3 regions of the Arthrobacter sp. SD76 genome follow, and region 3 is predicted to be linked to each of the others. Evidence: predicted binding sites of a transcription regulator. Region 3 holds the regulator's gene; each other region holds the start of a gene.
What was found. Region 3 encodes LexA, which represses DNA repair genes until DNA is damaged. Its sites were predicted from a motif close to TCGAACANNTGTTCGA; they were not measured.
Positions count from the first base shown of each region.

Region 1: ACPEE0_RS19115 (LexA family protein) is a predicted target of LexA. The motif match lies at 3,861-3,876, and genes of this name have one in related genera.
Region 2: ACPEE0_RS08935 (LysM peptidoglycan-binding domain-containing protein) is a predicted target of LexA. The motif match lies at 3,074-3,089, and genes of this name have one in related genera.

Region 1 is NZ_JBNBLR010000001.1:3,937,828-3,944,550, forward strand. Features, by position in the region: gene ACPEE0_RS19085 (Mu transposase domain-containing protein) at 1-408, opposite strand, end outside; gene ACPEE0_RS19090 (DUF6480 family protein) at 904-1,125, opposite strand; gene ACPEE0_RS19095 (hypothetical protein) at 1,261-1,716, shown strand; gene ACPEE0_RS19100 (glycerophosphodiester phosphodiesterase) at 1,736-2,548, opposite strand; gene ACPEE0_RS19105 (hypothetical protein) at 2,595-2,843, opposite strand; gene ACPEE0_RS19110 (Cof-type HAD-IIB family hydrolase) at 2,955-3,773, opposite strand; gene ACPEE0_RS19115 (LexA family protein) at 3,890-4,321, shown strand; partial or broken gene ACPEE0_RS19120 (Y-family DNA polymerase) at 4,346-5,643, shown strand; gene ACPEE0_RS19125 (lipid kinase) at 5,650-6,618, opposite strand.
Region 2 is NZ_JBNBLR010000001.1:1,784,494-1,791,216, reverse strand. Features, by position in the region: gene ACPEE0_RS08955 (DUF1810 domain-containing protein) at 1-323, opposite strand, end outside; gene ACPEE0_RS08950 (DNA alkylation repair protein) at 307-894, opposite strand; gene ACPEE0_RS08945 (TraR/DksA family transcriptional regulator) at 891-1,247, opposite strand; gene ACPEE0_RS08940 (coiled-coil domain-containing protein) at 1,269-2,612, opposite strand; cyclic di-AMP (ydaO/yuaA leader) riboswitch at 2,893-3,067, shown strand; gene ACPEE0_RS08935 (LysM peptidoglycan-binding domain-containing protein) at 3,138-3,788, shown strand; gene ACPEE0_RS08930 (hypothetical protein) at 3,758-4,006, shown strand; gene ACPEE0_RS08925 (protein adenylyltransferase SelO) at 4,037-5,512, opposite strand; partial or broken gene ACPEE0_RS08920 (APC family permease) at 5,509-6,723, opposite strand, start outside.
Region 3 is NZ_JBNBLR010000001.1:2,548,079-2,554,801, forward strand. Features, by position in the region: partial or broken gene hisH (imidazole glycerol phosphate synthase subunit HisH) at 1-219, opposite strand, end outside; gene hisB (imidazoleglycerol-phosphate dehydratase HisB) at 216-842, opposite strand; gene ACPEE0_RS12445 (histidinol-phosphate transaminase) at 906-2,024, opposite strand; gene ACPEE0_RS12450 (LysM peptidoglycan-binding domain-containing protein) at 2,138-2,551, opposite strand; gene lexA (transcriptional repressor LexA) at 2,993-3,727, shown strand; partial or broken gene ACPEE0_RS12460 (ATP-dependent DNA helicase) at 3,800-5,856, opposite strand; gene hflX (GTPase HflX) at 5,849-6,723, opposite strand, start outside.

The DNA.
Region 1 (6,723 bases), 1.4 Mb from region 3:
GAACGTCCGTCCGGGCATGAAGCCTTGGCGGAAGTAACGGTTCATCCGCTCCACCACTCCTTTGGATTCCGGATCCCGTGGCGGCAACTGCCGGATCTCGCAGCCCAGGACGCCCGCGAACGCCGCCGCCGGCTCGGTCAGCCGGCCCTGGCCGATCCCTGATTCGTTGTCCCAGACCAGCTGCTTCGGGACCGCGCCGGCCTCCTGCAGCAGCGACCACATCCCGCCAAGCAGATCAAAGGTCGTGCGGGTCGGCAGCATCCTGGCCTGGATATATCCGGAGAACGCGCTCGTCATCACCAGCACCGGAGGCTTGCCCTCCTGCCCGTGCCCCAGGGGTAGCGGCTCATGGGGGAACCATAAATCGCACTGCATCGCCTGGCCCGGTTTATGGACCAGCCGGTCCACCGGATCCGCCGGCATAGATCGGGCCGGAGTCCACGGACCTTGTCCCGGAACAAGGATGCAGAGCCCGTCCAGCCGACGCGTTCGGCCAGTACTGAGGCCGGCATCGTCGGCGTCTGCACCAACAAGGCCCGCACCTGTGGCGCGTAAGCATCAAAGCTCGAACCGGCCGGTTTCCGCTCATACTTCGGTGGCCGCTCTGCCTCCAACGCCCGGTCCACCGTCCCCCGCGAAACCCCGAGCTGTTTAGCCAGCTCCCTCTTGGAGATCTTCTCCGTCGCGTATCGGTGGCGTATCTGCGCCCAAACATCCAATGTGATCACCTTCCATAATGGTCAGTGGCCTCATTTTCAGTTGGCGTTATTGGCCCGATTTTCGGTTGGCGTCAACAATTTACTACTAACCACCTAACCAGCAGGTGTTGCAACGACCCCTTGAAACCGCCATGCGTGCCACCGGTCCACTGTTGTGTTGTGCGCGTATTGTGCTGTGCGCGCCCTATTCGTCGTGGCCCTGGTCGCCACTCATCTGGTCCTCCGCCGGAGGCGTCTCACCCGGCGGCACTCCCCCGCCCGGTTCCAGGCCGGTGACGTTGCCTTCGGCAGGGTCCGGGTTCGCCGAGCCTGCCGAATCCTTGCCCGGGGCTGCCTGGGCGTCAGCGTGGCCCCTGCCCGGCTGGTCAGGATTGGCGGGATCATTTTCCGGATGGTAGCTGCTCATGGTGCGTGTCCTTCCTTCCCGGCCGCGGTTCTTCACCCCAGCTCTGGACTAATTGTAAGCATGCTGATAATTCTGGAGGGGTAGGGCCGGGCGGCCGCTGGGGCGCCCGCACGCACGATGTCAGGAGGAACAGAGATGGGAATCGGCGACAGCATCGGCAAGGCAGCGGAGAACGCCATGGAGGACCTGGCGGGTACATCGAAGCCCACGGAGAAGATGAACGTTCCCGACCCCACGGACCCCAATGACGACGTGGAGGTCCACTCCTCCATCAGCGAGGGGTCCAATGCAATGGAGGCGGAGAAGGAGAAGGCGCCGGGCTTGAAGACCGGGCCGGCTCCCGGGCCGGTCTCCGAGAGCCCCTTTGGCGGGGACACTGACGAAACGAACAATGACAGGGCGGAAGCAGGCCGTGGAACGGGCGACGACGGGCTGACAGGCAGTGCCGCCGCCGCGGGTGGGGCGGCTGCGGCAGGAAACGGGGGCCCCGGCGGCGTTGCGGGCGGGCTGCCGGACAGCAACCCGGACGAGCTGCGCGCCGACCCGACGGAGGGCGACCAGGACCCGTCCACCAGCACAGGCCGGGGCTAGCACCAGGTAAAACAGCGGATCAGGCGGGCGGCCCGGGCGGCCACCCGCCTCTTTCGACGAGGATCTCCTTGAGCAGGTCGCCTCGGTCGGTGACAAGGCCGTCCACGCCGAGGTCCAGCAGGCGGCGCATCTCGGCGGGATCGTTGATGGTCCAGACGTGCACCGCCAGGCCCAGGCCGTGCGCCCGGCGGACGAACCCGGGGGTGACAACTTCGATGCCACCGCGGCGGGCCGGAACCTGCAGTGCGTGGACGCCGGACAGGACGCGGCGCATCAGCCAGCGGAAGGCAGGTCCAGGCAGCAGCGGGCCCAGGCACGTGAAAAGAGCGATCGATGTAACCCCCGCCGAGGCCGCAACCGGGCGGCTGAGCAGCTTCAGCACCGCCCGCCGCCGCCGGTCCGAGAAGCTGGTGACCAGCACCCGGTCATGCACCCGGTGGCGCTCAATGGCGGCCGCCGTGCTGTTGACGGAGCTCCAGTCCTTGACGTCCAGGTTGAGCCGGATGCCGGGCAGTTCCGGAACCAGTTCGTCAAAGGTCGGGACGGGCTCACGGCCGCCGATGTTCACCCGGGCAACCTCCGCCGCCGTCAGCTCCGAAACCTTGCCCCTGCCGTCCGTCACCCGTTCCAGCGTGTCATCGTGGAAAAGGAGCAGCACGCCGTCGGACGTGGTGTGGACATCCGTCTCCAGGTAGCGGTAGCCGAGGTCCACGGCGGCCCGGAAGGCGGCCTTCGAGTTCTCCAGCCCCTCAAGGGAGAAGCCGCGGTGGGCCATCGCGATGGGCAGCTGGTTGCCGGCGGCATCCGGATTGGCGAAGAACGGCAGGGTCACAGTGCGAGCGTACCCGAGCTGGCCGGACCCTTGGCGCCGCCCCGGGTCAGTCTTCGAACGGCAGGATCTCGACCCCGTCGCCGCAGTGCAGCAGCGTCCGGCCGCGGCCGCCGTCAAGATTGATCCACACCACGGTGTTGTCCGGCGTGACGGCGTCCACCACGCCGCCGGCTTCGAACCCGGGGGTCAGCAGGACCCGGACGCGGTCGCCCTGCCGCAGCTTCTTCCAGTGCGGCGCAGGCGTTGCCCTGCGCAGTGGTGCATCGGCGGTATCGCGCTTGGTATTCCGTGCCATCCCTACCCCTTCGGCCTGCCGGAGAGGAGTCTGCTCTCCGGGCTTCACGCTACGGAGCAAAGGTGAACGCGAGGTGAGCGCCAGCTGTGAATACGGCGGCGGCCGCGGAAATCAGGAACGCGGGGCGCCCAGGGAAGCGAGGCGCGCCTCCAGGACCTGGGCCACGCCGTCGTCGTCGAAGTGCGGCGCACGCTGGCCCGCCGCGCGGATGGCCTCCGGGTGGCCGCTGGCCATGGCGTAGCCGTGCCCGGCCCAGCGGAGCATCTCGATGTCGTTGGGCATGTCGCCGAAGGCCACCACGTCGGAGGCGTCAATGCCCAGCGCCCGAGCGTATTCGGCAAGGGTGACGGCCTTGTTCACGCCCGGCAGGGACAGTTCCAGCATGGCCACGCCCGGCGAGGAGTGCGTGGCGGCGGCGAGATGTTCGACGGCGGGACGCACCTCGGCGAGGAAGTCGTCCGGAGTGCCGTCCCGGACAATGGCGAGGAACTTCACCACGCTGTCATCGCCAACCAGGGTTTCCCGCAGCGGCGCCGGCGTGAACTGCGACAGCAGTTCGCTCGACTCGTTTTCGATGAACCCGGGCTCAAGGTGGAACCCGGTCAGCGTTTCCGCGGCAAACAGGGCAGCCGGGCGGAGGTCCTTGATGATCCGGCGGATTTCCAGCACCGCGGCGATGCCGAGCGTGCGGGCGGAGACCAACTTGTCCGCTTCGAGGTCCCAGACCACAGCCCCGTTGGAGCAGATGACCGTCCCGGTATGGCCCAGCTGGTCCTGGAGCGGATGCAGCCAGCGGGGCGGCCGGCCGGTGACGAAGACGAGTTCGACGCCGGCGTCCCGGCAGGCGTGGAAGGCGCGGACGGTGCGGTCGCTGATTTTTCCGTCGTGCCCGAGGATCGTTCCGTCAATATCGCTTGCCACCAACCGCATCCTGCAAGTCTACGTGGCGGCGGCCAAGGGGATGATTCCCGCAGCTGGGAGGTCCGCTTGTCAGCCTGCAGCGCTACACTGAACTAATCGAACAAATATTCGAATAAGGGTGTGTTGTGGGCGTTATTATTGGTCCCCGCGTGATAGATGCGGGTGCCTCGTACCTGTCGGTCCTGATCTCCCCTGTCGCGGTTGCGGCCGGCTTCCCGTCGCCGGCGCAGGACTACTTCGATGGCCGGATCGACCTGAACGCGCACCTGATCAAGGACATCACCAGCACATTCGTGGTGCGCGTAACCGGAGATTCGATGGAGGGCGCCGGCATCAGCGACGGCGACGAACTGATCGTGAACCGGGCCCTTGAGCCCAAGGACGGCTCGGTGGTGGTCGCCGTGCTGGATGGAGAACTGACAGTCAAGCGGCTGCGCATCACGCCCACGGGGGTGGTGCTGCAGGCGGAGAACCCGAAGTACCCGGACATCCGGGTCCCCGCCTTGTCCGAGCTGACGGTGTGGGGCGTGGCCACCAGGTGCCTGCACCATGTGTGACCCGCAGACTGCGGAAGGAGGGCCATGCCCAAGCCTGTCCTGATGCGGCAGATGCCGCAGATCGCCCACGTGGATGTGAACTGCTTTTACGCCTCGGCCGAGCGCGCCTTTGATCCGTCGCTCGAAGGGCGGCCGCTGATCGTCCTGTCCAACAATGACGGCTGCGCGGTGACCCGCTCCCCCGAGGCGAAGGCGCTGGGCATCCGGACCGGCGACCCTGCTTCAAACTCGCACCCCGGGCAAAGGAGTGGGGCCTGGTGGCCAGGTCCAGCAACTACGAGCTGTACGGCGATATCAGCGCCCGGGTCATGGAGCTGCTCGGCAGGCATTCGGCGTGGCTGGAGGTCTACAGCATCGACGAGGCCTTCCTGGGCGTGAAGGGCCGGCCCGAAGAGCTGCTGGCGCTCGGCCGGACCATGAAGGCCGAGGTCCGGCGGAACGTGGGCGTCCCGGTCTGCGTGGGGATAGCGCCCACCAAGACGCTGGCCAAGCTGTGCAACAAGTGGGCGAAAAACAACGCCTCCTTCGGCGGGGTGTGCCACTGGGAGGCCGTGCCGGCACCGGTTAAGGAGTCCCTGCTGGCCCGGCTTCCCGTGGACGAGGTGTGGGGCATCGCGGGCCGGCTGACCAGGCGCCTGAATGTCCTGGGCATCTTCACGGTGCTGGACCTGGTCCGGGCGGATCCTGTGGTCATCCGCGACAAGTTCTCGGTAGTGGTGATGCGCACGGTGCTGGAACTGCGCGGCATCCCCTGCATTCCCATGGAGGAGGAGCGCCTGGGCCGGGACCAGCTCATCTTTTCCCGCTCCTTCTCCACGCCGGTGACCACTGTTGACGGCATGCGCCAGGTGCTCAGCATCTATGGCCAGCAGGCGAGCGCCAGGCTCGCAAAACACGGCCTGCAGGCAAAAGTCCTGACAGCGTTCGCCGCCACGTCCCCGTTCAGGCAGAACGAGCAGGCCTACCCTTCGGTGTGCCTGTCCCTTCCCATGCCCACGGCGGATCCGCTCCTGCTGACCAAAGCCACGCATGCCCTGCTGCCCCACATCCGGAACGGGCTCAAGTACGCCAAGGCCGGCCTCATGCTCACGGACCTGCGCCCCACCGGCAACCAGTCTCCCCTGGAACCCTTCGAGAACCGGCATGAAGAGCGCGGCATCGGCCCGCTCCTGGAGGATGTGAGCCGCCGCTTCGGGCGCGGCTCCATCGGGCTTGGCCACGGCGGCATCAAAGGCGGCGTGGACTGGTCCATGAAGCGCGGCATGCAGTCCCCCCGGTACACCACGCACTGGGACGAGCTCCCGCTGGTGAAGGCGGCCTAAGGCTTGTCAGGCCGGGGGCTCCGGCAGGGCGGACGGTCCGTCGAACATGGCACCGGTGCTGGCCTGCGGCACCACCACGTGGACGGCGTTCCGCTCGATGGCGAAGTCGGCGGGCGTGACGGCCGCGATCTCGCCGTCGAGGTTCACCGGCATCGGCGGTTCGGTGACCAGCCGGACGGACCGGCTGGTCAGGTGGTACACCCGGTCGTGCTCCACGAAGCTCCCATTCCGGAGCAGCCGGGCGATCTTTACATGCTCCCGGAGCGGCGCCGCCAGGATGGCGTAAATGTCGAGGATGTGGTCGTCGATCCCGGCCGTGGGCGAAACCGTGTTGCCGCCGCCGTAGTGCCTGCCGTTGCCGACCGCCACCTGGAGCAGGCCCTCAAGCTGCAATGGCTCGTGGTCCCCGTCCGGGAACTCAAGCCGCGCACGGAACGGCTTGTGCCGGGCATACGAACGCAGGGTCGCAATGGCGTACGCCAGCGGCCCCAGGCGCCGCTTCAGGCCGGGGCTGAGCGCCTCGGTCACCTGGACGGACAGGCCGGCGGAGGCGACGTTGAGGAAGGGCTGCCCGTTGGCGCGCCCCAGGTCGATGTCCACCACCTTCCCACCGGCGATGGCGGCACATGCCTGGGCCAGGTTGTCCGGGATTTGCAGGGTCCGGGCGAGGTCGTTGGCGGTGCCCAGCGGAAGGACGCCGAGCATCACTTCGGTGCCGGCGATCCGGCCGGCGGCATAGGAAACCGTCCCGTCGCCGCCACCCACGACCAGCAGGTCATGCCCGTCCGCAACCACCCGGTCCAGCGTCCCGGCCAGCTCGGCCCCCGAATGCACGTGATGCACTGCGGAGACCGGCACGCCTGCCTTCTGCAGCGCTTCCACCGCCAGTTCGCGCGCGGCCGCCCCGCGGCGTGATCCGGAGTTAATGACCAGGGCAGCAGAGCGGGCCTCTCGGGCAACCTTCATGTGGGACATGTTAGGTCCATCTGGCCGGGAAATGCCTGTGGGCGCCCCCTCCGCCGAGTGGTGGAGGGGACGCCCTTCCTGGCTATGGTCCCAGGTTGAACAGCGCTACGGGTT
Region 2 (6,723 bases), 760 kb from region 3:
ATGGACGACTGCAGCTTGCGGGCGTCAATGCCGCCCAGGATGTCCTCTGCGGCGCGCCCGGCATGGTTGGTGAGGGCCTGTGCGCACTCCAGCAGGCGCGGGCCCAGTACGTCGTGCTCAAGGTATCCCCGGGCTTCGTCCAGTGACCTGATCGCATACTTCCGGGAGGTGGCACTCTGTCCCAGCCCTGCGATCTGCGGAAAGATGAACCACATCCAGTGGCCCCGCTTGCCACCGAGTTGAAGTTCGGCCAGGGCCCGCTCATACGTCCCGCCACTGTCCTGTGCAGCGACGAAGCGTCCAAGGTCATAGGGATCGTTCATGGATGTCTCCTTCTTGTGGGGTCTTGCGCCCGGGCGGGAAGCCGGCGCTTGGCGGCTGCCCAAGCACTGCCGCCGCCTGCCGCAGGCTGCCGTGCGGATCCTCGGCCCAGCGGGCCAGCACCACGCCGGCGCGCTGCCGGTCCCGCTCCGGCAGCCCGGCAAGCAGCGGCGCCACGACATCGGCCACCAGGGGTCCCTCGAGTTCCGCCGTGGAGGCGGAGCGGAGGAACCCCTCGATCCGGGTCAGGTCCGAGTGGCGCAGCCAGGCGGCCTTGGCCTGGAGCAGCACCACGGCTGCCAGCCGCCGCTCGAAGACCGGCCTGGCGCCTGGCCTGGGCCGGCCCCAGAGGGCGGAGGCCAGCTGGACGACGTCATCATGGTCCAAAACCTTGAATTTCCGGAGCGCATCACGGACGGTTCCCCGGACAGCGCCCACGGAGGAACCGTAGGAGGCGAGGATCCCGCCCAGCCGGGCGGCGGCGTCGTCCGCGCGATACCAGGAGCCCTCATTCTGCAGGGTACGGTCGATGAACTCCGCTGCCGCGTCAACGACGTCCGGCCCTGCGCTCATCGCCGGCCCGCCCCGGCGTGGGTGATGCAGAACGGGGTCCACGGCCGGGCTTCCAGCCTGCCCTCGGCGATGGCTTCGCCGCATACGGCGCACGTGCCGTAGGTTCCGGCGTCCAGCCGGGCGAGGGCGGCCTCCACCTGGTCCAGGCCGGCGGCGCTCTGCTTCAGGAGTGCGGACGCCTGGGACAGTTCGAAGGCGATTGTGGCACCCTCGGGATCGTGCTCGTCGTCGACATTTGAATCGAGCCGGGCCGAACTGGCCGAGGCGATGTCCGCGCGGAGGTCCGGAAGCAGCGCAGCCTTCCGCTTCCGCTCCTCCTCAAGCAGCACCCGGAACCGCTCAAAATCTGGCATGGAGAAAGCCTAGCGCGCCCCTCAGTACCAGTTCCTGGCCACGGAGTGGTCCCACGCCGCGCAGGGTGTCCGGTAGCGGTCCCGGATATACCCCAGCCCCCACTCGATCTGGGTGCGGTAGCTGGTGAGCCAGTCGCTGCCGGCGCTTCCCAGCTTGCCCGGCGGCAGGGCCTGCGGAATCCCATAGGCTCCGGAGTAGGGGTTGGTGGCGGTGGTCAGCCAGTTGGATTCCTTCGTCCAGAGCTGGGCGAGGCAGAGGAACTGGTCCTGCCCCCATCCATAGGCCGCGAGGCGGCCGGAGGCATAGCTCTTGGCCGCGGCGGGATCGTTGACGGCGCCGCCCGGCACGGAGGGTACGACGACGGCAGGCGGGGCGGGGCTTGCCGGCGCAGGGGCAACGGGGACGGGGTTCGCCGGGGCCGGGTTGGGGTTGAACGGTGCCGGATTTACCGGCGGGGGGTTTACTGGCACCGGTGCCGCCGGGGCCGGGTTTGGCGGAGCGGGAGGTTTTTGCGCAGCGGCAAGGGCGGCATCTGCAGCTGCCTGCCGGCGGGCCTGCTCCTCGGCAGCGGCGCGTTTGGCTGCCTGCGCCGCCTCATAGGCCGCAAGCGCCACCCGGCCTTGCCGGTATTCGCCCTCAAGCGCCGCCGTCGTGCCCTTGAGGGATGCCAACTGGGCGGTCAACTCTCCACTGCGCCGCTGCTCTTCGGCGACCTGGCGGGCCACCGCGTCCTGGGCGGAACGGGCAGCGTCCAGTTTGGCCTTCGCCTCTCCGGACAGGCGTTCACGCTCCGCCCGGGCGGCCTTTTCCTGCTCCGCCAGGGCAGCGGTGGCCTTTCCGGCGGCCTCCGCCCGGCTGACCAGGTCCGCGGTCTTGGCTTCCACGACTTCAACCACGTTGAGACCGTGGATGCTGTTGTTCTCAAGGGCTTCCAGTGCCACAAAGAGTCCCATGGTGGTTCCGCCGGTTTTGTACGACCTGGCGGCCAGCGCACCAATCGCCTGCTGATGCCGCTGCAACTCCGCATTTGCCTCGGCAGCCTGGCCGGCAAGGGCATCCACCCTGGCTGTTGCGGACTGCAGGGCGGCGTCGGCCAGTGCATAATCGGCCGCAGATACGACGGCGGCTGCCCCGAGCGTTTCGGATTCGGATTGCAGGCCTTGCAGCAGGCCTGTGATCTTCTCGATTTCGGCCGCCTTGCCGGCTTCCGACTGCTGCGCTTTCTGCACGTCCTCCCACGAGGGATACCCGCCCGGCGGGGCGTCGTCCGCGGACGCCGGAAGCAGGGCGGACGGGCCGGCCAGGGCGAGGGCCAGCACCCCTCCCAGCAGCGGGGGCATCAGCATGCTTCCGATCAGGCGCATAGTTCCGAAGCCTATCGGGTTTCAATGCGAGGTTGAGGGTTAAGACCGCTAGCCTGCTTTGTCTTTATGACTTTGTGACACAAATAACAGGCCGCGCCGGACGCTCGATATCACCCGAGGTCAACCGGATGTGGTATGAAACTCCAGACATTTGCTTAATATGATAGAAGCGCCTCGGATGTTACCCAAACGTGACAATTGCTCCGGGGCCGGGTTATGGTCTTCAGGTGTCCCTCCCAAAACGGGACATTCCCATCAGTATGCCGAGCCCTGCCACTGATACGGGATTCAACCGCTTTCCAGCTGGCAGGGACGGGGAACCAAGTTTCCACGGCCATTTGTGGCCTTGGGGTTAAGTCGACAGCGCCTTCGTCCATTACGGGCGGTCGCCCTTCGGCCGGGTATCTCCAACCCGAACCCGACAGCTCACCCCGCAGGCATGGGAGAGGCGATCACACGTGTCAAAAAAATTTTCCTACCGCCCGTCACCGCGCGACTCCGGCCCGCTCAATCGCGCTCCAGGGCTTGGCTGCTTCCGCAAAGTCCCAGGCCCGGACGCTCAGCCGTCCGGTGCTCGCAGTTGCCGCTGCGTCCGGCATTGCGTTCGGTGTTGGAGCTCCCGCCCACGCTGGCGTGACCGGCCCGGACACCACCGAAACCGCTAGCGTCCAGGCGTACAGCGCTCCGGCCGCTGCCGTGGCTGCTCCTGCTGCCGCAGCCCCCGCCGCCGGCAACGTCTACACCGTGGTCTCCGGCGATACCCTGGGTGCCATCTCGGCTGCACATGGCGTCAGCCTGAACGACGTGCTGGCCGCCAACGGCCTGGATATTTCCACCATCATCTACCCCGGTGACCAGATCACCATTCCGGGCGCCGGCTACGTGGCACCTGCTGCTGCGCCTGCTCCGGCCGCACCGGCCCTGGCGAGCACCGGAACCACCGTGAACTACGCCTCCGCCGCCGTTGCCCCGGCCCCCGCCCCGGCCGCTACCGGCACCGGCACCGGCGCAGCCATCCTGGCTTCCGCCTACAGCCAGCTGGGCGTGCAGCAGGACTGCACCGCCATGGTGGAGAAGGCACTGCGCTCCGTTGGCCTGTCCGTCGGTGACCTGGCTCCGGCCAGTTCTACCAGTACGGCACCACCGTGGGCACCCCCGCCCCCGGCGACCTGGTGATCACTGCCGGCCACGTGGGCGTCTACGCCGGCGACGGCCAGGTTGTCAGCGGCGGCGTGGACGGCTACAAGACCGAAGTCCACTCCATCAGCTGGCTCAGTGGAGCTTCCTTCGTCCGGGTAGCCTCGTCACCCGGCGCAGCTGAGGCAGCCGCAACAACGCAGTACAGAGACAAGGGCGGCGGCCGGGAATTCCCGGCCGCCGCCCTTGCCCGTTAATGTGCTTCCGGCAGAGTCCGGCTCTTTCTGTCACGTACCGCAGAACGTCATGTACTTGCCGAAGTCTTCCGGGGCCCCTTCGGCGTAGCGTTCCAGGCCGGGGCGCTCTTCATAGGGGGCACGCACTGCTTCCAGGAGCCTGTTCAGTGGCTCCAGGTCGCCCCCGGTGGCTGCAGCCAGGGCCTCTTCCACCAGGTGGTTCCGCGGAATGTACACGGGGTTTACCCGGTCCATCCGGTCCGCGTCCGGCTTCATGGACCGCCAGCGGCCGGCCCAGGAATCGAATGCCGCGAGGTCCATGACCATGCCGCGGACCGGCCGTTCATTTCCGCGCGCCGCTTCGCCCAGGTTGCGGAAGAACCGGGTGTAGTCCACGGGGCCGTCCTTCAGGATCGCTACCACGCCGTCCACCAGTTCGGACGCCGCTTCGGCTTCAGGGCTTCCCGCGGGGACGGCCGGCAGGCCCAGCTTGGCCTGCATTCCGTTGAACCACGCATCGCTGTACTGCCTGCGGAATTCGCCCAGCGCCTCCACGGCGGGAGCGACAGCCTGCTCCTGGTCCTCGTCGATCAGCGGGAGGATCGACTCGGCGAGGCGGGCCAGGTTCCATTCGGCGATGACCGGCTGGTTGGCATAGGCGTACCGCCCGCCCACATCAATGGAACTGTAAACGGCGGCCGGGTTGAAGTCGTCCATGAATGCGCAGGGGCCGTAGTCGATGGTCTCCCCGGAAATGGTCATGTTGTCCGTGTTCATCACGCCGTGGACGAAGCCCACCAGCATCCACTGCGCCACGAGCGCGGCCTGGGCCGACACCACCGCCCGGAACAGCGCAAGATAGGGATTGTCTGCCTCGGCGGCGGCAGGGTAATGCCGGCTGATGGCGTGGTCCGCAAGGCGGCGCAGCAGCTCGAGGTTGTCCGTGGCCCGCGCGTACTGGAAACTTCCCACCCGCAGGTGGCTGCCGGCCACCCTGGCCAGGACCGCCCCGGGCAGCATGTCGTCCCGGCGCACCATGCGTCCGGTGCCGACGACGGCGAGCGACCTGGTGGTGGGAATGCCCAGCGCGTGCATTGCCTCACTGACGAGGTATTCACGGAGCATGGGCCCGACGACGGCACGGCCGTCCCCTGCCCGCGCGAACGGTGTGCGGCCCGAGCCTTTGAGGTGGATATCGCGCAGGCGGCCGTTGGCGTCCACGATTTCGCCGAGCAGGAGGGCGCGTCCGTCCCCGAGGAGGGGTGAGTAGCCGCCGAACTGGTGGCCGGCGTAGGCCTGGGCCACCGGAGCGGCCCCTTCCGGCACGTGGTTGCCCAGCAGCAACCGCACGCCTTCCGGGCTGCGCAGGTAGCGGGCATCCAGCCCGAGTTCTTCCGCGAGGGCGTCGTTGAAGACCAGGAGCCGGGGCTCCGGGGCTTCCTCCGCCTGCCAGGGAACTGCCATATCTGCCAGTTCGCTGGCGAAGCGGCTGTCGAAAGTGACGGTTGATTCTGCAGCGGCAGTCATGGGTTAACCCTATCCCCGCGGTTGGTCCGGCGGTTGATCAGCCAGGTGGCGAGCCAGAGGACCACGCCGATGGCCATCAGTCCGCCGGCTATCTCGTACTGGATCACGTTCCGTCCCACCCACGGCCCGGCCAGGAAGGCGCAAAGGATGGCAGCGACCAGGGCAGGGGGCCGGGCGAGGTGAAGAAGACTTTCCGGTTCGGATCCCGTTTCCTCCGCAGCACCAGGCACGCCACGTTGACGACGGTGAAGACGCACAGCAGCAGGAACGCCGTTGTGCCGGAAAGGTTGGCGACAATGTTGCTTTCCGGATCGCTGGTCACGTAGAGGATGAGCCCCAGGGCAAGGACGGTGGAGAAGGCAATGCCCGCCCACGGGGTGCGGCGGACCGGCAGGACCTTGCCCAGGGGATGCGGCAGGACCTGCTGGCGGGCCAGGCCGTAGATCAGCCGGCTGGCCATGAGCATGTTGATCAGTGCCGTGTTGGCCACGGCGAAGACGGCCAGGAACGGGAAGATCCGGTCGATGGGAAAGTCCGGTGAGCCCTTGTGCACCACCTCGAGCAGTGCGGCGCCTTCGGCTTCGCGGATGCCCTCCAGTTCGGTGGGCGAGAGGACACTGACCACGGACACGGCAACCAGCATGTACAGCAGCACGGCGATGCCGAGGCCGGTCAGCATGGTCCGGGGAAGATCTTTTCGGGATGGCGGGTTTCCTCCACCATGTTCACCGAGTCCTCAAAACCCACCATGGCGAAGAATGCGATGGAGGTGGCGGCGGTGACGGCGAGGAACAGGCCTTTGTCCTGGTAGTCGTTGAAGACGAAGATCTCGCCGGGGTTGCCCGTGCCCTGGGCCATGACGAAGAACCCGACGCCGATCACGATGCTTAGCGCCACCATTTCCACCAGGGTGAGCACCACGTTGAACTTGACGCTCTCCCCCACGCCCCGCAGGTTGATGGCGGCCAGCAGGAGCATGAATGCCAGGGCGACGGCCGTAATGACGCCCTGGCCGGGATCACCCATGACTCCGTTGATTTCCAGCCCGCCGAAGAAATTCTGTGCCAGGACGTTGGCTGAGGTGGAGGCGCTGGTGATGCCGGAGCAGACCACTGCGAAGGCCACCAGGAACGTGACGAAGTGAATGCCGAAGGCTTTGTGCGTGTACAGGGCAGCGCCCGCCGCCTGGGGATACTGCGTGACCAGTTCAA
Region 3 (6,723 bases):
GACGCCCGGGACCACCAGGCCATCGGCGTTCAGGACGTCCTCGGGCTTGGCGCTGAGCACTACCTCGGCGCCGGCCCGTTCCAAAGCACGCACCGCCGAGCGGACGTTCCCCGAACCGTAGTCCAGCACCGTGACGGTGGGCTTACCTTCGGGGGAAGGCAGTTTCCGGCTGGCGGACGGATCGATGATTGCGCCGTCCTTCAGGACCTGGCCGCTCACAGGGCACCCTTGGTGGAGGGGATGCCTTCCACCCGGGGGTCCGGCTCCACGGCTGCGCGCAGGGCGCGCGCGAACGCCTTGAACTGGGCCTCCACGATGTGGTGGGGGTCGCGGCCGGCGAGGACGTTCATGTGCAGGCAGATGCCGGCGTGCAGGGTGATGGCCTCGAAGACGTGGCGGGTCAGCGAGCCGGTGAAGTGGCCGCCGATCAGGTGGTACTCCTGACCCGCAGGCTCGCCGCCGTGCACAAGGTAGGGCCGGCCTGACACGTCCACGACGGCGTGGGCCAGTGCCTCGTCCAGGGGAACGGTGGCTTCGCCGAACCGGCGGATGCCCGCCTTGTTCCCCAGAGCGGTGCGCAGCACCTCACCGAACGTGATGGCGACGTCCTCCACGGTGTGGTGGACGTCGATGTGGATGTCGCCGGTGGCCTTGACCGTCATGTCGATGAGCGAATGCTTGCAGAGCGCCGTCAGCATGTGGTCATAGAAGGGCACGGACGTGTCGATGTCCGAGACGCCGGTACCGTCGAGGTTGATCTCCACGAGCACGGACGACTCACTGGTGGCGCGCTCCATGCGCGCGGTCCGGGCCGCGGCCGTGTTCGATCCGGTGGAACTCATGGTCAGGTGTCCTTTTTGCGGGAGAAGGAGTGTGGCACGGCGTCCAGCGCCGGTACTTCAAGTCTAGGCGGGAAGCGCGGCCTGGCTGGCAAGGATGCTTTCCAGGGCGGTGAGGAATGCTGTGGTTTCGGTCTCAGTTCCTGCCGTGACGCGGAGATGGCCGGGGATTCCGACGTCGCGGATCAGCACGCCGGCATCCAGCAGTTCCTTCCAGACCTCGCGGGGGTTCTCCAGGCCGCCGAAGAAGACGAAGTTGGAGTCCGAGGCTGCGGGCTTGAGGCCCATCCGCGTCAGTTCGGTGACAATGCGGTCGCGCTGCTTTTTGATGTCCTCGACGTCGGCCATCAGGGCTTCGCGGTGCTGCAGGGCCGCCAGGGCTGTTGCCTGCGTGACGGCGGACAGGTGGTAGGGCAGGCGGACCAGGCGCAGGGCGTCCGTGACTTCGGGGGCAGCCGCCATGTAGCCAAGCCGTGCCCCCGCGAGGGCAAAGGCCTTGCTCATGGTGCGGGAAACGATGAGCCGCTCCCGCCCGGGCAGGAGGGTCAGTGCGCTGGGGGTGCCGTCGTGCGCGAACTCGTGGTAGGCCTCGTCAACAATGACGATGGTCTGGCTTTCTGCTCCGGCCTCGTAAACGGCCTCCACGACATCCAGACCCAAGCCGGTGCCGGTGGGGTTGTTGGGTGAGCAGAGGAAGACGATGTTGGGCCGGAGTTCCTTCACCTGGCGGGCCGCGGATTCGGCGCTGAGTCCATAATCAGCGGCGCGTTCACCCTTGATGTATTCGGTGTCCGTTCCGCTGGCCAGCAGCGGATACATGGAATACGTGGGCGGGAAGCCAAGGGCTGTACGGCCGGGACCACCGAACGCCTGGAGGATCTGCTGAAGCACTTCATTGGAGCCGTTGGCGGCCCACAGGTTGGACTCGTCCAGTCCGTGGCCCAGGTACTCCGCCAACGCCCGGCGGAGGTCGGTGAACTCCCGGTCCGGATAGCGGTTGAGGCTGGTGGCGGCCTCTGCCACGGCTTCGGTGATGGCGGTCCTCACGTCGGCCGGAACGCCGTGCGAGTTTTCGTTCACGTTCAAGAGGATGGGAACATCCAGCTGGGGCGCCCCGTAGGGGGTCAGCCCGCGAAGGTTGCTGCGGAGGGGAAGCCGGTTCAGACGTTCTAGCTGGTCATTCACCTGAACAGTTTAGTGGCCGTCCCGGCGACCGGAAAATGTGACAGCCCGTGTTCGCGCTGGGCGTGCGGCCAGCGGCAACCCACGCCTGGGCGCACACTGGCGCGGCCGCTGCCTCAGCTGGTGGGGACGTACAACTGCTGGCCGGGCAGGACCGCCCCTGCTGGGAGGTTGTTCAGCTGGACGATGTCAGCAACCACATCGCGGGCGTCACGGCCAGGGGCGACAGTTCCGGCGATGGACCACAACGACTGTCCGGACTGGACTGTCACGGTCACCGTGGGGGTCACCGTGAGGTCTTCAGCAGTATCGGAGGCCTTGGCCGGCGAGTTGAAGAACCCTGCCAGGGACAGCAGCAGGGCCGCCAGCAGCACGAGCGGGATACCGATCAGGACGATCTTTCCCCGCCGGGTCAGCCGAAGGGGAGGCAGGGGCGCCGGGCCGTCCGGGGTTCCAGGCCGGGCGTGCTGCAAAGCCTGCCGGGCAGGGACCCGCGGAGCGTTGGCCTGCGAAGCGGATATAGCTGACATGTCTGAGCCCTCCTGGACCATACTGTGCTGCCTGGGAACAACCGTGCTGTGTTGCCTGTACTGCCTGTGCTGCCTGTGCTGTGTTGCCTGTAGTGCCTGTGCCGTGGTGCCGGTACTGCCTGTACTGCCTGTACTGCGTTGCCATGCGGGTACAGCCTGCCCGGCACCACTGACATTCCGGCTTCCGCATTCGAACGGCTTTCGAACACTGGCAACTTGACTAGAACACATATTCGAACTTTGCCTCTCCAGTTTTAGCACCTATTAACGAATAATGTCGAGACTCGCTAGAACAAATGTTTGAAAAAGCCATGTGGCTGGCCTAGCTTTGAAACAGGAAACAACCACCCTTGAAGTTGATCAGCAGGGTCTGACAAAAGGGCAAGTCACCCAGTCCGGAGCGTTGGAAAGCCCGGTGGCAACCGAAAGGCATTGGCGAATATGGCAGCAGCAGCCACCGGGGGCAGGGCAGCCTCGCAGCCGAAAAGGGCCGCAAAGGGGCTCACGCCGCGGCAGAAGAAAATCCTGGAAACCATCCAGCGCTCGGTCAACGAGAACGGCTACCCGCCCTCGATGCGCGAAATTGGCGACACCGTGGGCCTGGCCAGCCTGTCCAGCGTCACCCACCAGCTCTCCCAGCTGGAGAAGCTGGGCTATCTCCGCCGGGATCCGAAGCGGCCCCGGGCCATGGAGGTGCTCACGCCCCTCACGCTTGATGGCGGACCGGCAAAGGCTGCCGGTCCTTCGGCTTCACTGCCCCCGGACGCGGGTGCCAGAGTGACGGAGCTTCCCACCGCCGTGGACACCGCCATGGTTCCCCTGGTGGGCCGGATTGCCGCCGGCGGGCCCATCCTGGCCGACCAGCTGGTGGAGGATGTCATGCCGCTCCCCCGCCAACTGGTGGGACAGGGTGAGCTGTTCATGCTGCGGGTGGCGGGCGATTCCATGGTGGACGCCGCCATCTGCGACGGTGACTGGGTGGTGGTGCGGCGCCAGGCGGATGCCGCCAATGGCGATATTGTCGCAGCCCTCCTGGACGACGAGGCCACGGTGAAGACGTTCCGCCAGCGTGACGGCCACACCTGGCTGCTCCCGCAGAACACCCAGTACGAACCGATTCTGGGCGACCATGCCACCATCATGGGCAAAGTGGTCTCGGTCCTGCGCTCCCTCTAGGGAGAGCGGAACCAACAACTCCAGGGTTCGAAAAAGACGGCACCTTCCCGGGTCACGGGAGGGTGCCGTCTTTCAGTGGGCCTCCGAGGCCAGTCGTTCAAGGGCTGATATCGCTGTCTTCCGGTCCGTCGTGGCCCAGAACGGGGGCAGTGCCGCCCGCAGGAACCCGGCGTAGCGTTCGGTTGCCAGGCGCGAATCCAGCACGGCCACCACTCCCCTGTCGCCGGTGGACCGGATCAGCCGGCCTGCCCCTGGGCCAACCGGATGGCGGCATGGGTGGCGGACACCGACATGAACCCGTTGCCGCCTGCCTGCGCCACCGCCCGGGACCGCGCCGTCATCAGGGGATCATCAGGCCGCGGGAACGGGATGCGGTCGATGACCACCAGCCGGCACGATCCGCCCGGGACGTCTACTCCCTGCCACAGGGACATGGTGCCGAACAGGCAGGTGTCCGGTTCGTCGGCAAACTGCTTGACCAGGGCCGTCATGGTGGAATCGCCCTGGCAAAGGACTGTCACGCCGAGCTTGGGACGCAGCGCCTCAGCCGCTTCCTCGGCGGCACGCCGCGAGGAGAACAGGCAGAGCGCCCCGCCGCCGGATGCCCGGATGAGCGCCTCCAGCTCGGCCAGCGACTCGGGCGATGCGCCCCGGCCCGGCTTGGGCAGGTGGCCGGCAACGTACAGGATGCCCTGCTTCGGGTAGTCGAAGGGCGAGCCCACGTCCACGCCGGTCCAGGAGGGGGCGCCCTCACCTACCAGCCCAAGGCCGCCTGCGGCGGGCTCGAAGGCCGATCCGATGGCCAGGGTGGCGGATGTCAGGATCACGGTGTGATCGGCAAAGAGGCCCTCCCGCAGCCGGCCTGCCACGGACAGCGGCGCAATGTTGACCAGTACGGGCGCGGACTCGTCAGGCTGCGAGTACCCCTGGCCGGGATCGAAGGAGCTGGCGCGGGAAAACCACACCACCTCCCGATCGTCCCGGGCCGCGATCAGCCGTTCGCACAATTCCAGGATCAGCATCAGGCGGGACCGCGCAAGCTGCCTCCCGCCGTCGGGCGTTGTGTTGCTGTCGCCCTTGGAATCGGACAGCGCCGCGCGGCACGCCTCACGCAACTGGTCGATGCAGTCCAGCTGTTCGTCGTTCAGGCCGTTGGGCAGCAACCCGTTCGGCGCGCCCGCCAAGGCCAGTTCGAGGTTGGCGGCGGCGGCGTTGAGGGCGTCCACGGTGATGGCCGTGTGCTTGCGCGCGCTGGAGGCAGCGGCATGTACCATGGCCACGGAGAGCTGGCCGGTGACGGCTCCCGTAACCCGGTCCTGCAGCTCGTGGGCCTCGTCCACCACCACAACGTCATACTCGGGCAGGACGGCCAGCCCTTCGAAGGCGCTGACGGCCAGCATGGCATGGTTGGTGACCACGACGTCGGCCTCCGCCGCGTCCTGGCGTGCCAGCTCACTGAAGCATTCGGTGGCCATGGGGCACTTCTGTGAACCCAGGCATTCCATCGAGGTCACCGAGACCTGCCGCCAGGCGCGGTCGGTCACACCGGGAAGGAGTTCGTCGCGGTCGCCGGTGGCGGTCTTCTCTGCCCACTCACGCAGCCGCACCACCTCCTTGCCAAGCTGCGACGATGGCCCGCCGACCGTGGCGGCGAAGTGGGGAACGCTGGTGTCCTCCCCCAGCGAAAACAGCTGCCCCTCGGCGGGCTCCTCAGACGGGAATCCGCCTTCGAGCTTGTGCCGGCAGACGTAGTTGGAACGGCCCTTGACCAGCGCCACCTTCACCGGCCGGTCCAGGGCAGGAGTGATGGCCTTGAGGAGGCGGGGCAGGTCCCTGCCCACGATCTGCGTCTGCAGCGCCAGCGTGGCGGTGGAAACCAGGGCAGGCTTGTTGCTTTCGAGGGCGTGGGCGATCAGCGGCACCAGGTAGGCGAGGGACTTGCCGGTTCCGGTTCCGGCCTGGACCAGCAGGTGGTTGCCCGTTTCGATGGCGCGCGCCACCTGCCTGGCCATTTCGTGCTGCCCGGTGCGGCTCTGCCCGCCCATCGCGGCGACGGCCCGGTCGAGCAGCTCGATGACGAACTGCCCGCCGGCCGCGTCCGTGGCTTCGCCGGCCACGAGGTCAGTCATTCGCGGCGAAGGGTTCCAGTTCGGCCGCGAGGCCTTCCCGCACCATCACGACGGCCCGGGTCCCTGCCTCGACGTGGTCAAGGCTGATGATTTCGGCGTCGGAGTCGTGCAGCTTGCTGATCAGGTCGCCGCGGTTGTACGGGATAAGCAGTTCCATCTTGACGCTGGGCCGCGGAATGGATTCGCTGATCACCCTGAGCAGCTCTGCAATCCCCTGACCGGTACGCGCCGAGACCACCACGTGCCGCGGCTCGCGCTGCTTGAGCCGTTCCACCACGAAGGGGTCCGCGGCATCGGCCTTGTTCAGCACGATGATCTCCGGGATCTTGCGCGCGTCCACCTCGCTGAAGACCTTGCGGACGGCAGCGATCTGGCCTTCGGGATCCGGGTGCGAGGCGTCCACCACGTGCAGGATCAGGTCGGCATCAGCCACTTCCTCCAGCGTGGAGCGGAAGGCCTCCACCAGCTGGGTGGGCAGGGACCGGACAAAACCGACCGTATCGGCCAGGGTGTACCCCAGCCCGTCCGCCGTTTCGGCCTTGCGCACCGTGGGATCCAGCGTGGCGAACAGGGCGTTTTCGACCAGCACGCCCGCATCCGTCAGGCGGTTCAGCAGGGAGGACTTCCCGGCGTTGGTGTACCCGGCGATAGCCACGGAGGGAACGGCATTACGACGGCGGTTGGCGCGCTTGGTTTCGCGGGCCGGCTTCATCGCGGCGATTTCGCGCCGCAGCTTGGCCATGCGGGTACGGATGCGCCGGCGGTCCAGTTCGATCTTCGTCTCACCGGGTCCGCGGGAGCCCATGCCGGCGGCCGCGCCGCCCACCTGGCCACCGGCCTGGCGGGGACATCGACTCGCCCAGCCGC